One region of the Stenotrophomonas sp. CFBP8980 genome, then DNA from elsewhere that is predicted to be linked to it. Evidence: riboswitches for the same ligand, from Rfam matches in the RefSeq annotation. Region 1 holds a riboswitch; the other holds the start of a gene.

Region 1 (7,699 bases):
GACCAGGTCGGCATCCTTCACCGCCTCGGCCGGCGCCTTGACGGTGAAGCCGTCGGCCTGGGCCTTTACTTCGGTCGGGCCGCCGGGCCGCAGGCCCACCACCACCTCGAAGCCGGATTCACGCAGGTTCAGCGCGTGCGCGCGGCCCTGGCTGCCGTAGCCGACGACAGCGATCTTGGTCTGGGGCAGGTCGTTGGTGCTCATCGTGGTGGTTCCTTGCAGAGGTATTGGATGGAGGGAGGGTGTTGCCATGTTCTGAAACGAAAAAACCCGCGCCGGGACCGGTGCGGGTTTTGATCGAGTACCTGTGTGTCTGTTGCTTACACGCTGGCTCGTCCCGCTCCGGTGGGCTGGCTAATAAGTACGAGTACGAGGAGCGAACGCAGCGAGGCGGCGCCGATGGCGGCGGGCTCGAAGTTCGTCGGCGGTGGCGTGTGGCGCTGCAACATGGGTCCGAGGAAAACATGCGCGCCAAGGTGTGTCAACCCTTGTCGATGCCTGCGGATTGGTTGCCGCTGAATCCACGCGGAAGCCTTGTGCCACCAGCATTGTTGCGCATGAAACCAGCATCGCGCCGCGGTGCGGAGCGAGCCGTTGCCGCCATTCGCGCAGTCGTCGGGCAGCCGTACCGCACGTCCATGACCTATGCCGGATACCCGGCAACGTGCAGACAGGCGACTATCGCGATATCCCTTTCCAGGAACCCCCGACGTGACCCGACGACTGACCCGCTGCCTGCTGGCCGCTGCCCTGCTGGCAACGCTGCCGACGCTTGCCCTCGCCGCTGACCGCGTGACCGGCCACGGCTTTGCCACCCGTTCGGAAGTGATCGCACCGCATGCGATGGCGGCGACGTCGCAGCCGCTGGCCACCCAGATCGCCCTGGACGTGATGAAGAACGGCGGCAGCGCGGTGGATGCCGCAATCGCCGCCAACGCGGCACTGGGCCTGATGGAGCCGACCGGCAACGGCATCGGCGGCGACCTGTTCGCCATCGTGTGGGATCCGAAGACCCAGCAGCTGCATGGCTACAACGGCTCCGGCCGCTCGCCGCGCTCGCTCACCCTGGCCGAGTTCCAACGCCGCGGGCTGAAGGAAATTCCGGCCACCGGTCCGCTGCCGGTGTCGGTGCCCGGCGCCGTCGATGGCTGGTTCGCCCTGCACGAGCGCTTCGGCCGCAAGCCGATGGCCGACAACCTGGCGCCGGCCATCCGCTACGCACGCGAAGGCCATCCGGTGGCCGAGGTCATCGCGTATTACTGGGACCGCTCGGTGCCGCGCCTGTCGCAGTATCCCGGTTTCAAGGAACAGTTCACGATCAACGGCCATGCCCCGCGCAAGGGCGAGCTGTGGAAGAACCCGAACCTGGCCAACACGCTGCAGCAGATCGCCGATGGCGGCCGCGATGCGTTCTACAAGGGCGACATCGCGCGCACCATCGGCAGCTACTTCAAGGCCAACGGCGGTTACCTGAGCTTCGATGACATGGCCGCCCACCAGGGCGAATGGGTCGACCCGGTGAGCAGCAACTACCGCGGTTACGACGTGTGGGAGCTGCCGCCCAACAGCCAGGGCATCGCCGCGCTGCAGATCCTCAACGTGCTGGAAGGGTACGATTTCTCGAAGATTCCCTTTGGCTCGGCCGAACACGTGCACCTGTTCGTGGAAGCCAAGAAGCTGGCCTTCGCCGACCGCGCGCGCTTCTATGCGGACATGGCCTTCCAGCCGGCCGCGCCGGTGGCCAAGCTGATCTCGAAGGAGTACGCGGCCGAGCGGCGTGCACTGATTTCGATGGACAAGGCGCTGAAGGAAGTACAGCCGGGCACACCGAAACAGCTGGAAGAGGGCGACACGATCTACATGACCGTCGCCGATGCCGACGGCATGATGGTGTCGCTGATCCAGTCCAACTACCGCGGCATGGGCAGCGGCATGGCGCCCCCGGGGCTCGGCTTCATCCTGCAGGATCGCGGTGAGATGTTCGTCCTGCAGAAGAGCCACCCGAACGGTTATGCACCGGGCAAGCGTCCGTTCCAGACCATCATCCCCGGCTTCATCACCAAGGACGGCAAGCCCTATGCGAGCTTCGGCGTGATGGGCGGGGCGATGCAGCCGCAGGGCCATGCGCAGATCGTGATGAACCTGGTGGACTTCGGCATGAACCTGCAGGAAGCCGGTGATGCGCCGCGCATCCAGCACGAGGGTTCGACCGAGCCGACCGGCCAGGCCACGGCGATGAGCGACGGCGGCGAGGTCAACCTGGAAACCGGCTTTGCGTATGACACGATCCGCGCGCTGATGCGCAAGGGCCACCGCGTGGTGTTCGCCGACGGTCCATATGGCGGCTACCAGGCGATCCTGCGCGATCCGGAGACGGGTGTGTACTACGGCGCGTCGGAGAGCCGCAAGGATGGGCAGGCGGCGGGGTATTGAGGGCAGGCGTCGAACGGGTGAGACCCCCCTCGCGGGTGGTGGCTGGAAGCAGGTTACGTGTTTGGCGACGGGCGGGTGGGGTTGGCAGGACACGCCGCAAGTACGTCCCTGTAGGCTGCATCGCCGCATCCATGCGGCTCAGCGTCCTGCCAACCCCACCCGCCCGGCCCCCTGACAGGTTCCGATGGCCGCCACCCGCGTAATTAAAAAATGAAAAGCGGTAGCGCCGAGCCATGCTCGGCGGAAATCATCAGATCCCATTCCCCCTGCCATCCGCCGACCATGGGTCGGCGCTACCGAAGGTTCCATGGCCACCATGGACCTGTCGAAGGTGGGGCGGGGTGGGTTGGCGGGAACGCTCATCCGCATGGGTCCGGCGCATGCGCCGGACGCGCTGGGCAGGAGCCCAGCGCAGGTCTTGCCGCCTGTGCAGGACTGCACCGGCGAGCAAGCGGATGGCGAGCCTCCATGGACGGATTCACGGCGATTCCCGCCAACCCACCCCGCCCCGCCCACACACAGCCCTGCAGACTTTGACGTTGACGTCGCTTCGAAGCGGGCGCCGGGCTGCAAGCCCGGCAACCCACCCCATCAGTCGCGCTCAGCCGCGTGCTCGGCTTCCAGCCGCGTCTCTTCCTGCGCCGCCATTTCGCGTTCAATCCACGCCTCGATCATCTGCCGCGCACGCTGCGCCTTGCGCCGCTCGCGTGTCCATTCCTGGTCCAACACGCGGTACAACGACACCATCACCAGGATCATCAGCACGGCGAAGGGCAGCGCGGCGATGGTGATCATGCCCTGCAGGGCGGACAGTCCGCCAGCCAGCAACAAGGCCGCCGCGATCAGCGCAACACCCACGCCCCACGCCAGCTTGCGCTTCGGCGGCGGATCACCGGCCTCATCGGTGGACATGCTGGCCAGTACCAGTACTGCAGAATCGGCCGAAGTCACGAAGAAGATCATCAGCAGCACCAGCGCCACGCTGGCCAGCAACAGCGGGAAGGGCAGGCTGTCGAACATGGTGAACAGCACCGTTTCGTAGCCATTGCCCAGCGCGGCCACCAGATCGACATGGCCGAACAACTGCGACCACAGCGCGGTGCCGCCGAACACCGAGAACCAGATGAAGCCCAGCACGGTCGGTGCGATCACCACACCGATCACGAACTCCCGGACGCTGCGGCCACGCGAGATGCGCGCGATGAACGACCCCACGAACGGTGCCCAGGCAATCCACCACGCCCAGTAGAAGATGGTCCAGTCGGCCACCCAGGTGCTGCCGGAGAACGGCGACATGCGCAGGCTCATCGTCACCAGCTGGTTGAGGTAGGACCCCAGCGTGGTGGTGAACGTGTCGAAGATGAAGCCGGTCGGGCCCAACACCAGCACCATCGCCAGCAGCAGCGCAGCCAGGCCGAGGTTGAAGTTGGACAGCCATTTGACCCCGCGCTCCACCCCGCTCAGGGTCGACGCCATGTACAACACGAACGCCACCGCGATGATCACCATCTGGGTCGGCACGCTGGAGGGAATGCCGAACACCCGTTCCAGGCCTGCCGCGATCTGGATGGTGCCGAAGCCCAGCGTGGTGGCCACGCCGACCGCGGTCGCCACCACGGCGGCGATGTTGACCACGTGGCCGATCCAGCCGCGATGGTGCTGGCCGATGATCGGCTGCAGCATGTCGCTGACCAGGCCGCGGCCGTTGCGGTTGAACTGGAACCAGGCCATTGCCAGGCCGATCAATGCGTACACCGCCCACGGATGCAGGCCCCAATGGAAGAAGGCGTAGCGCATCGAGGCACGCGCCGCATCCATGCCCATGGGTTCCAGCCCTTCCGGTGGTTTGACGAAATGGGAGACCGGCTCGGCCGCGCCCCAGAACACCAGGCCGATGCCCATGCCTGCAGCGAACAGCATCGACATCCAGCTGGCGCGGGAGAAGTCCGGCTCGGCATCTTCGCCGCCGATGCGCAGGTTGGCGAACCGTCCGAACGCCAGGTACAGCAGGAAGGTCAGCGCAAGGAACACGACCAGCAGGTAGAGCCAGCCCGCGCCGCGGACCACCTCGGCCAGCACGGCCTGTACGACGGCGTTGAAGGAGTCCGGTGCGAGCCCGGCGAGCAGCACCAGGACAGCGACCAGTGCGATGGAAATTCGAAACACCATGACGGGGCTTCTCCGATCAGTGAATGAGGGAGCGAGCAGAAGCTTGCAGTGCGATGCCGGGCAATACCAGCAATGCGGAGGACGGCGGACGGCCGCATGCCTGCAGGAGCAGGCGCGACAGTGCGCTGCGCGATGTTACCCAGCGTGGCGTCATGGACTCGTCAGTGTGTCGTCCGCGACAGCGGCGGTATGTTCTAATGCGCGCTGAAGCGGGGGTACCGCGGCCAACTGGCCGTGGTTGAGATAGTCCCTTGGAACCTGATCCGGCTCATACCGGCGTAGGGAAGCTTTGCAACGCCGTCCGTGCGTGGGCTCTCCCGGGGCCGGCGCGCGTGCGTCGGCGCACCGCCGCTTCGTCCCCGAACCTGATTGGACGAAGCCCGATGAACGCACCGTACGACGACCTGCAGCAGCAGGCGCAGCAGCTTTCCGAAACCGTCACCCGGCCGATCCCGGGTTCGCGCAAGGTGCATGTGGCCGGTTCCCGGCCGGACCTGCAGGTGCCGATGCGCGAGATCGCGCTCAGCCCGACCCCGGACACGTTCGGCGGCGGCGGGAACGCGCCGCTGGCGGTCTACGACAGCTCCGGTCCCTACACCGATCCCGCGGCGCGGATCGACCTGGCGGCGGGCCTGACTGCACTGCGCCGCGGCTGGATCGAAGAGCGTGCCGACACCGCACTGCCGGGCGGGTTGGGCTCGGTGTTTGGTCGTTCGCGCGAACTCGATGCGAGGCTGGCCGCGGTGCGCTTTCCGGCGCGCCATCAGCCGCGTCGAGCGCGTGCCGGCGCCAACGTGACCCAGATGCACTACGCCCGCCAGGGCATCATCACCCCGGAGATGGAGTTCGTCGCCATCCGCGAGAACCAGCGCCTGCATGCGGTGCTCGATGCCGGACTGCTCCAGCAGCATCCGGGGCAGTCCTTCGGTGCTGCCATCCCGCGCGTGATCACGCCGGAATTCGTGCGCAGCGAGATCGCCCGTGGCCGGGCGGTGCTGCCCAACAACATCAACCACCCGGAAAGCGAACCGATGATCATCGGCCGCAACTTCCTGACCAAGATCAACGCCAACATCGGCAACAGTGCGGTGTCCTCGGGCATCGCCGAGGAAGTGGAGAAACTGGTCTGGGCGATCCGCTGGGGCGGCGATACGGTGATGGACCTGTCCACCGGCAAGCACATCCACGAAACCCGCGAGTGGATCATCCGCAACTCACCGGTGCCGATCGGTACCGTGCCGATCTACCAGGCGCTGGAAAAGGTCGGCGGTCGGGCCGAAGACCTCAGCTGGGAGGTATACCGCGATACCTTGGTCGAACAGGCCGAACAGGGCGTGGATTACTTCACCGTGCACGCGGGGGTGCGGGCCGCGCATGTGCCGCTGACAGCGAACCGGATGACCGGCATCGTCTCGCGCGGCGGCAGCATCCTGGCCAAATGGTGCATGGCGCATCGCAGGGAGAACTTCCTGCATACGCATTTCGACGACATCTGCGAAATCATGAAGGCCTACGACGTGACGTTCTCGCTGGGCGACGGGCTGCGCCCGGGCTGCATCGCCGATGCCAACGACGCGGCGCAGTTCGCCGAACTGGAAACCCTCGGCGAACTGACCAAGGTGGCCTGGCAGCACGACGTGCAGGTGATGGTGGAGGGCCCGGGCCACGTGCCGATGCACCTGATCAAGGAGAACATGGACAAGCAGCTGCGCGAATGCGGCGAGGCGCCGTTCTATACCCTGGGGCCGCTGACCACCGACATCGCGCCGGGCTACGATCACATCACCAGTGCGATCGGCGCGGCGATGATCGGCTGGTACGGCACGGCGATGCTCTGCTACGTCACCCCCAAGGAACACCTGGGCCTGCCGGACCGGCAGGACGTCCGCGACGGCATCATGGCCTATCGAATCGCCGCCCATGCCTCGGACCTGGCCAAGGGGCATCCCGGTGCGCAGGTGCGTGACAACGCGCTCAGCAAGGCCCGCTTCGAATTCCGTTGGGAAGACCAGTTCCACCTCGGCCTGGATCCTGAAAAGGCCAGGGAGCTGCACGATCAGACCCTGCCGAAGGACGCACACAAGAGCGCCCATTTCTGCTCGATGTGCGGACCCCAGTTCTGTTCGATGAAGATCAGCCAGGAGGTCCGCGGGCAGTCTGCGGGCGGGTAGGGGACGGACAACCGCAGCTGCTGGTGGGTGACGACCGCAGGTCCTGGTGGGTGACGACCGTTGGTCGTCACGCTCTCCCCCGTTATCCTCCGCCCATCGTTTCCCAAGGCCGCGCCATGCCCATCCCGCCCACCCTCCGCTGGCTGGCCATCGCCCGCCGCCATCCCTCCGCCTGGTTGCTGGCGGTGCAGTTGCTGGGCGTGCTGGTGTATCCGGCAATGGATGACACCGCGGCGGGGCGGGCGGCAGTGGGCACGTTCGGCATCGCGGTGCTCGGGCTCGCCCTGTGGGTGGTGCAGCGCAGCCCGCTGGGCACCTGGCTTGCGTTGTTGCTGGCCATTCCCTCGGTGGTGTTCTCCATCGCGGCGGTGCTGTTGGGCAAGACCGGGTTGGGCATCACGGCGCAGCTGCTGGAAAGCCTGCTGTACTTCTACACCGCCGGTGCGTTGATCGCCTACATGCTGCAGGACCATAAAGTCACCCGCGACGAACTGTTTGCTGCAGGCGCCACCTTCACCCTGCTCGCGTGGGCGTTCGCGTTTGCGTTTTCGGTCTGCCAGCAGTGGTATCCGGGCAGTTTCCTGGCCACCAACCAGACCCCGTTCCGAACGTGGATGGAGCTGCTTTATCTCAGCTTCAGCTTACTGTCTGGAGTAGGTCTCAGTGACGTCGTTCCGGTACACCCCCAGGCACGCGCATTGGTAATGCTGGCGCAGTTCTGCGGGGTCATGTACGTGGCCCTGGTGGTATCGCGACTGGTCGGTCTGACCATGCTCGAGCACCGACAAAAATGAATGGCAGATAAAAAAATCGCGCCCCGGAAGGCGCGAATAGTGAAACTGATTATCTGAATACGTGGGCGAGAGAGTGCCTGATGTCCGCCGCAGCATGTGCGGTTAACTCTCATAGGCTAGTATTCGCGCGCT
Region 2 (7,699 bases), on a different contig from region 1:
CACCCCATAAGCATCCTTACCTTGGGTGCTGATTCCAGAGCCCACCACGGTTGTCTGGCCGCCCGACACGGTGCGCACGCCGTTGGAATAGTCCCCGGTGGTGGAGAGGGTGGAGTTGGCGATGGTCATCGTGCCGTCCCCAACGCGCACTGCATCACCCATCTCACCAGAGGTGGTCACGGTCATGCCGGTCGCGTTCATTTCGCCGCCCGTGCTCGCAAAAAGCCCCGATCCGTTGTAGCCGGACATATCGACCGTCGTGTTGGATGCAGCGACACGGCTTCCCGCGTCGCGTGCATCAAGCCCATGCTGGGTGGTGCCGCCGCCCAACATGATTAATGCATTGCGCACCTCCACCTGCCCGCCCGTGTTTGCGCCCGCACCGATCACATAGGCGCCCGTCCCAGCGATCTCCGTGCCGTCGATCTGTACCGTAGCCCCCTGCGCAGCCTCCGCTCCGTCCGAAGACTCGCCTTCGGTCCGGATGGAGCCACCGGTGAAAACGGCGCTGCTGCCAGTGCCTACGGTTTTGATGCCATAGGCCACTCCACCTTGAGTGAGAATATCGACATTCGTAGCAATCACCGTCCCCCCATCCTGGATATTGAGCCCATCGGCCAGGTTGGACAGGGTTTCGATGCGGGTGTCGGCAAGCTCTGCCGCCCCGTTTGCAGACGCCACCACGCCATGCGCATTGGCACCGAGCGTTGTGATCGAGCTTCCCTGCACGTCCAGCGAGCCACTCTGCATCACCCGCAGTCCAAACGCATCGGCCTGGGTGGTCGTGAAGTCGCTGTCCGTGATGACACCTGAACCTCCCTGCCACACATCCAGACCATGGCCCGCAGACTCGAACGACGAGCCGATGATCACACCAGTGCCGCCCTGTAGGTCCACGCCCTTGCTGCGTGCGCCGGTAGTTTTAACCTGCATGCCCGTCATCTCCAGGAGCGCACCGTCGCGCGCACGGGCGCCGTGGGCCACCATCCCTGAGGTGGCAATCGAGCTGTCAGAGATCGTCAGCCGCGAGCCGGCATCGCCCGTGGCCACGCCACGCGACTGGGCGCCGGTCGTTTCAATCTGCAAGCCTGTGCCCGTAAAGCTTGATCCCCCCAGCACGTGCACGCCGTCACTTACTTCTTCGGTCGTGGAGATACGAGCATTGGCGCCGGTCATGGTGGCCTGCTCCATGACGAGCATGGCATGACTACCGCGTCCGCTTGTCGCGATATCCACGTCAGAGAAGGCAACTGCAGATCCCTCAGTTATCGACTTCATTCCCGCCGACTGGGTGCCCGACGTGGAGAGAGCTGCACCGGAGACAACCACCATTCCGCCAAGGCGCGCGTTCACTGCATTGCTCTGGAATCCCGCGGTGCTTGATTCGCCGCCGGTGAAGTCGATACGGCTTCCGCTTCCCTCGGCGTGGACGCCGTGGGAGCTGTTTGCCCCGTTGCCTGCCGCGCGGACATCGGTCGCAGTGATCGTTCCGCCATTTACCGCCGACAGGCCGTGACTCCAATCCCGCACGTCGCTGTCAGCGTCAATGTCCGACACCTCGCGGTGTACGCCATCGGCCACCACCGGTGTGGCGCCAGTGTTCCAAGAGGTCATCAGGAGTGCGCTGCTGACCGCAAGCGCTAAAGCGTGTCGATTGGAAATCGAGGTTTTCATGTCGTCAGCCGATTTGGAGAATTCAGGCTTCACGATATTTTCTGCTGCTTTCGTGCGGTATCGAAGAACTTCTAAATGGTCCGTGACAACGCTGACGAATCGTCATCCATTAGGCGCAGAGTCATGTCCTCCCGCTGCTGCCCATCCACCACCGCGAGCCAGCCCTGCCGCCTCGAAAGAAAAAGGGCCGGCGGGGGGCCGGCCCTTACCACCACTGCCCCAAGGGGTTCAAGGCAGCAACGGGGCATCGCTGAACGAGAGACTGACCAGCGTTGACACCGTACCGTCGGGAAACGGCGGGTATGTCATCTCAACGCAACGGCGCAGCCGATGCCATGGAAGCAATTCGAAAGTAAATCTGCTGTATCCCTGCGCCGCGAAGGCGTAACGCCGTGGGATGTACCTCGCCGGATCGGGACGGGAGCACTCATGCATGGGAGGGCTGCTGAAAGCCCAGAACGGGCGTCCAACTACCTGGCCTCCAGGATCAAGCGCATCTGGTATCGCCCGGTTGCGCAGGGGGTAGGCCGCCTATTGGACACAGAAACATGATTCTGCGCACCGTCCCACGGGTGGCCCGACGGCTTACCATGTGAGCGCCGCGCGGGCAGCTTGCCGTGCGCATGCCCCCTCGCCCGACCGATATCCGATGAACAGCCCCGCCCACCACGTCCAAGGTCTCGACAACGACGAGGTCCCACCCGACTGGCCTGCGATCAGCGCCGGCGAGATCGCGTGGCTGCAGCGGCGTTTCGTGGAGCTGCAGGGCGACTGCCGGTTGCTGTGGCACAGCCCGCGGCCGTTTTCCGCGGCGGCGCTCGTGCAGGCGCCGCAGGGGCGGTTTTTCATCAAGCGCCACCACTGCAGCGTGCGCAGCGCCGCGGTGCTGTCCGAAGAACATCGCTTCATCGCCCATCTGGCGGCCCAAGGCCTGCCGGTGGTGCAGGTCATTGCCGATCAGAATGGCGCGACCGCACTCGAGCACGGCGTCTGGACCTTCGAAGTGCACGCCGAAGGCATCGGCCAGGACCTGTACCGCGACGTGCCCTCATGGACGCCACCGGCCAGCGTCGAACAGGCCTGGCAGGCCGGGCGCATGCTGGCCCTGCTGCACACCGCCGCAGAAGGCTTCCACGCACCGCAGCGGGCCACGCACCTGTTGGTGGCCCGCGATGATCTGATCCGCGCCGAGGACCCGCTCGCGGCGCTCACCGCGCAGTTGCCCGACCGTCCCGGGCTGGCCGCTTACCTGGCCGACACGCCGTGGCAGGCCGAGCTGCAGCGCGCGATCCTGCCCTGGCACATGGGACTCGCCACGCGGTTGGCCGCCGAGCCTCGCCTGTGGGGGCACAACGACTGGCATGTGTCCAACCTGCTTTGGCAGATCGGCAGCGGCGCTACCACGGTCAGCAGCGTGCTCGATTTCGGGCTGGCCTCGCCCACCAGCGCGCTGTACGACCTGGCCACGGCGATCGAGCGCAATGCCATCGCGTGGCTGCAACTGGACCGTGGCGCGCAGGCGGTGCGCGGTGACATCGCACTGGCGCTGCTGGTCGGCTACCGCGATGCGCGTGCGCTTTCGGCCGACCAGGTCCGGCTGCTGGCCGACCTGCTGCCCGTGGTGCACCTGGATTTCGCGCTGTCTGAAGTTGAGTATTTCCACGCCATCACCGGCTCCCGCGCCAACGCCGACGTGGCCTACCGCACCTTCCTGCTCGGCCACGCCGACTGGTTCCGCACGCCCGCCGGGCAAGGCCTGCTGGCCACCCTCCGCAGCGCTGCCTGAGCGGCTGATTCGCTTCTTCGGCCGTTTTGGTGTGAAATGAGCGCCTGAAGCGGGGGTGCCTGGTTTGACCAGGCTGAGAGAGTCCCTTGGAACCTGATCCGGTTTGCACCGGCGTAGGGAGCTTTGAGCTGCAAGCACATGGACCCATCGGGTCACTGCGCGCGCGCCGTCGCTTCGTCTTTCTTCCTGTTGATGACGAATCGAATGAACCGCTGCCTGCGCCCCACGCTGTTGACCATTGCCCTCTGCGCCGCGCTGCCGCTGCACGCGGCCGATGCCACTGCCGATGTCCCCGACCGCTCACCGACCGAACTGGCTGCCGTGCGCGTGCAGGCCCAGCAGGCGCCGGCCGCCACCATGCCGTCGAGCAGCTTCGGTGCGGCCAGCTGGAAGGACACCCCGGCCTCGGTGAACGTGCTGGACCGCACCCTGCTGGACAGCCGCCAGGTGCGCACGCTGAGCGAAATGGCTGCCAACGATGCCTCGCTGGGCGACAGCTACGCACCGGTTGGCTACTACCAGAACATCGCAATCCGCGGCTTCGCGCTGGATACCGCCACCGGCTACCGCTTCAATGGCCTGGCCACCACCGGCGAGCAGCGCCTCGCGCTGGAGAACATCCAGCAGGTGGAAATCCTGAAGGGCGAAGCCGGGCTGGCTGCCGGCGTGATGGCGCCGGGCGGCATCATCAACTACGTCGGCAAGCGCACCGCCGAAGTGCGCACCGTCACCCTGGGCACCGATTCGGAAGGCACCCGTTACACCGCCGTGGACGTGGGCCACTGGCTGACGCCGCGCTTCGGCGTGCGCGTCAATGCCGCATGGGAAGACAGCGCGTCCTACATCGACCACGCCGACGGGCGGCGCAACTTCTATTCGCTGGCCGCGGACTGGTTGATCGGCGAACGCGGCAAGCTGGAAGTGGATGCCAACTACCAGACCAGCGCACAGCGCTCGGCATCGGGCTTCCAGCTGCTGGGCGCAACCGAGCTGCCGCGCGGCGTGGACCGCTCCAAGATGCTCGGTTACCAGCCGTGGCAGCAGCCGGTCGGCATCGCCAGTACCAACCTGACCGCCCTGCATACCTTTGAGCTGGGGCCGCGCTGGCAATCGCGGGTGTCGGCCAGCCACAGCCGTTCGGTGATCGATGACAACGTGGCCTTCGCCTACGGCTGCTACTACGCCGCGCAGTGCGCCGACGGCAGCGTGCCGGGCAACTACTTCGCGCCCAACGGCGACTACGACATCTACGATTACCGCAGCCCGGACGACACCCGGGTCAACCAGGAACTGCGCGCCGAGCTGCGCGGCAGCGTCGACATCGGCCGCGTCACCCATCAGTTGAGCATTGGCGCCGACACCTTCCGGCGCACGGTGGACAAGCGGCAGAACGTCAACGAGTACGTCGGCACGGCCAACATCCATGACCCGCAGGTACCGGTGTTCGCGCCTTCCCCGTTGCAGCCCGGTGCCTCCGTGCGTCGGCTGGACAGCCGCCAGGATGGCCTGTTCGTGCTGGACCGCATGCGCTTCGGCGATGATTGGCAGTGGCTGGCCGGTGGGCGCATGGTGCGGCTGCACGAACGTGCCTACGACAAGCGCGGCAACCCGGAACGCCACAGCCGGATCTCACGCTTCCTGCCGCAGACCGCGCTGATCTGGAACGCGACCGACCAGGTGAATGCCTACGTCAGCTACGTGCGCGGCATTTCGCTGGGGCAGGAGGCCCCGTTCTGGACGTCCAACGAGGGTGAGTTCCTGCCGCCGGTGCTGTCGCGCCAGCTGGAAGTGGGGATCAAGTACGGCGCCACCGATGCGCTGACCCTTGGCGCGGCGCTCTTCCGCACCAGCCAGCCTTTCCAGTACGCCCGTGCCGATGACAGCGATGCCGGCTTCACCTTCGTGCAGGAAGGCCAGCAGACCCACACCGGGCTGGAGCTGACCGCCAACGGACACCTCACCGAACAGCTGCAGGTCACGGCCAGTGCCAGTGTGTTGCAGGCGCGTGCACGCGATACCGCCACCGCCGCTTACGAAGGTCACCAGCTGGTCAACGTGCCAAAGACGCGGGCCACCGTGCACCTGGACTACGCGCTGCCGTTCGCCGCCGGCGTGGGCGTCACCGGCGGCTGGCGCTATGCCTCATCCAACACCGCCACGGTGGATGGCAGCGTGCGCGCGCCCAGCTACAGCGTGGTCGACCTGGGCCTGCGCTACCAGCACACGCTGCGCCAGCAGCCGGTGACATGGCGGCTGGCGGTGGACAACGTGTTCGACAAATTCTACTGGCGTGACACCGGCAGCAGCGCCGGCGATTACTACCTGTTCGCCGGTGCGCCGCGGCAGGCGCGCCTGTCGGTCACCATCGCGCTATGAACGCCGAACTGTTGGAATGGTCGGCTGCGGCGCTGAGCATCGTCGGTGTGTGGCTGATGACCCGGCGGCGGTTGATTGGCTGGCCGATCGGGCTGGCCTCGGTGGCGCTGTATGCGCTGGTGTTCGCCGAGGCGCGCCTGTACTCGGACACGCTGCTGCAGGTCGTGTTCGGTGGCTTCCTGGTGTACGGCTGGATGAGCTGGCGGCACAGCGCGCAGGCCGATGGCCGGGTGAGCATCGTGCCGCTGCCGGCGCAGCATGTAGTGCGTGATCTCGGCATCGGCGTGGCCTTCGGGCTGGCGCTCGGTGCCGGCATGCACACCCTCACCGACGCGGCGATTCCGTGGCTGGATGCGCTGCTGGCGGCGCTGAGCCTGGTCGCGCAGTGGTGGCAGGCGCGCCGGCACGTAGCGGCGTGGTGGCTGTGGATCTTCGTCGATGTGATCTATATCGGCGTGTACCTGTTCAAGTCACTGCACGTGACCGCCGCGCTGTACGTGGTGTTCATCGGCTTGGCGATGCTGGGCGTGCGCTCGTGGTCGGCCAGCGCCCGCCAGCCGGGATACCGGTAGCGCCGAGCCGTGCTCGGCGGCCGTTCGTTGCCGCGTCACGATGCCCCCGCCGAGCATGGCTCGGCGCTACCAAGGGCATGCTGCGAACCCAGCCGGGTAGCGCTGGGCCATGCTCGGCGAGCGCGCATGCGCAAACCATCAGACCAGCGGCGCCACATGCGCGGCATGGAAGTCATCGGCCGGCATTGGCCGGCCGAACAGATAACCCTGGAACACCCGGCAACCCATGCTGGCCAGCCATGCGCGCTGCTGCTCGGTTTCCACGCCTTCGGCCACGGTGGACACCCCCAGGATGGCAGCGATCTCGATGATCTTGCGCACCAGTTCGCGGTGGCTTGCGTCTCCGCCCATCCCGCTTACGAACGTCTGGTCGATCTTCAGCTCATCCAGTGGCAGCACCTGCAGCAGTGACAGCGAGGAAAAGCCGGTGCCGAAGTCATCCAGCGACCAGGAGACGCCGTCCTCGCGCAGGGCGTTCATTGTTGAAGCGATCTGCGTGTGGTCGTGGGCGAGGGCGGATTCGGTGATCTCCAGGCGCAGCCGGTTGGCCGGCGCCCCGGTGCCGCGCACGATCCCGCGCACGTCGTTGACGAAGCTGTCCGAGGCCAGCTGCAGCGGACTCACGTTCACCGACAATACCCACGTATTGACGCCCGGCAGCGTGGCCCATGCGGCCAATTGCACGCACGCACGGCGCAGCGCCATCAGGCCGATTTCGTGGATCAGCCCGGTCTGCTCGGCCAGCGGAATGAAATTGGCGGGCGACTGCAGCCCGTGCCCGGGCCGGTCCCAGCGCAGCAGCAGCTCGGCCCCCACGACCTGGCCGTTGAGCGCCACCTGCGGCTGCAGGTAGCCGCGCAGTTCGCGCTGGGCGATGCCACGCACCAGCGCGGCATACTGGTCCATCTGGGTGCTGAAGTCTTCGCGGAAGATCGCCAGCACCCCGACGGTCAACGCCATGGCCGTCACCGTATTGAGGCCATGGCGGACCCGGCGCACGGTGTCCGACAGCAGTTCCAGGCCGGCACCCAAGCTGGCCGGGCTGATCGCCAGCCAGGCCAGCGCGACCACGCACAGCGTCGGCAGGATCCAGCGCAGGTAGACGCCTTCGCTGCGGAACAGGAAGAAGGTCGCTGCACCGATCGGCAGCAGGAACAGATGGGTGGAGCGCGCCGCCGCCAAGGTAGGCGTTTCAGCCAGGCTGACGAAGATGGTCATGACCACCAGCACGTGCGCGATGAGCACCATCGGCAGCCGGTCGCGCCGGCGGGCGATGATGAAGCATCCGATT

What was found. Region 1 has a riboswitch for thiamine pyrophosphate ahead of thiC (phosphomethylpyrimidine synthase ThiC). Riboswitches for the same ligand answer to the same signal wherever they lie in the genome.
Region 2: another riboswitch for thiamine pyrophosphate. It lies ahead of SOM47_RS14945 (TonB-dependent siderophore receptor); the one in region 1 lies ahead of thiC (phosphomethylpyrimidine synthase ThiC).

Annotation. Positions count from the first base shown of each region.
Region 1 is NZ_JAXCXF010000001.1:934,750-942,448, forward strand. Features, by position in the region: gene ilvC (ketol-acid reductoisomerase) at 1-204, opposite strand, end outside; gene ggt (gamma-glutamyltransferase) at 712-2,433, shown strand; gene SOM47_RS04090 (BCCT family transporter) at 3,025-4,602, opposite strand; TPP riboswitch at 4,804-4,905, shown strand; gene thiC (phosphomethylpyrimidine synthase ThiC) at 4,986-6,773, shown strand; gene SOM47_RS04100 (ion channel) at 6,890-7,567, shown strand.
Region 2 is NZ_JAXCXF010000007.1:223,397-231,095, reverse strand. Features, by position in the region: partial or broken gene SOM47_RS14955 (autotransporter outer membrane beta-barrel domain-containing protein) at 1-1,707, opposite strand, end outside; gene SOM47_RS14950 (phosphotransferase enzyme family protein) at 2,324-3,460, shown strand; TPP riboswitch at 3,502-3,597, shown strand; gene SOM47_RS14945 (TonB-dependent siderophore receptor) at 3,665-5,836, shown strand; gene pnuC (nicotinamide riboside transporter PnuC) at 5,833-6,408, shown strand; gene SOM47_RS14935 (EAL domain-containing protein) at 6,547-7,699, opposite strand, start outside.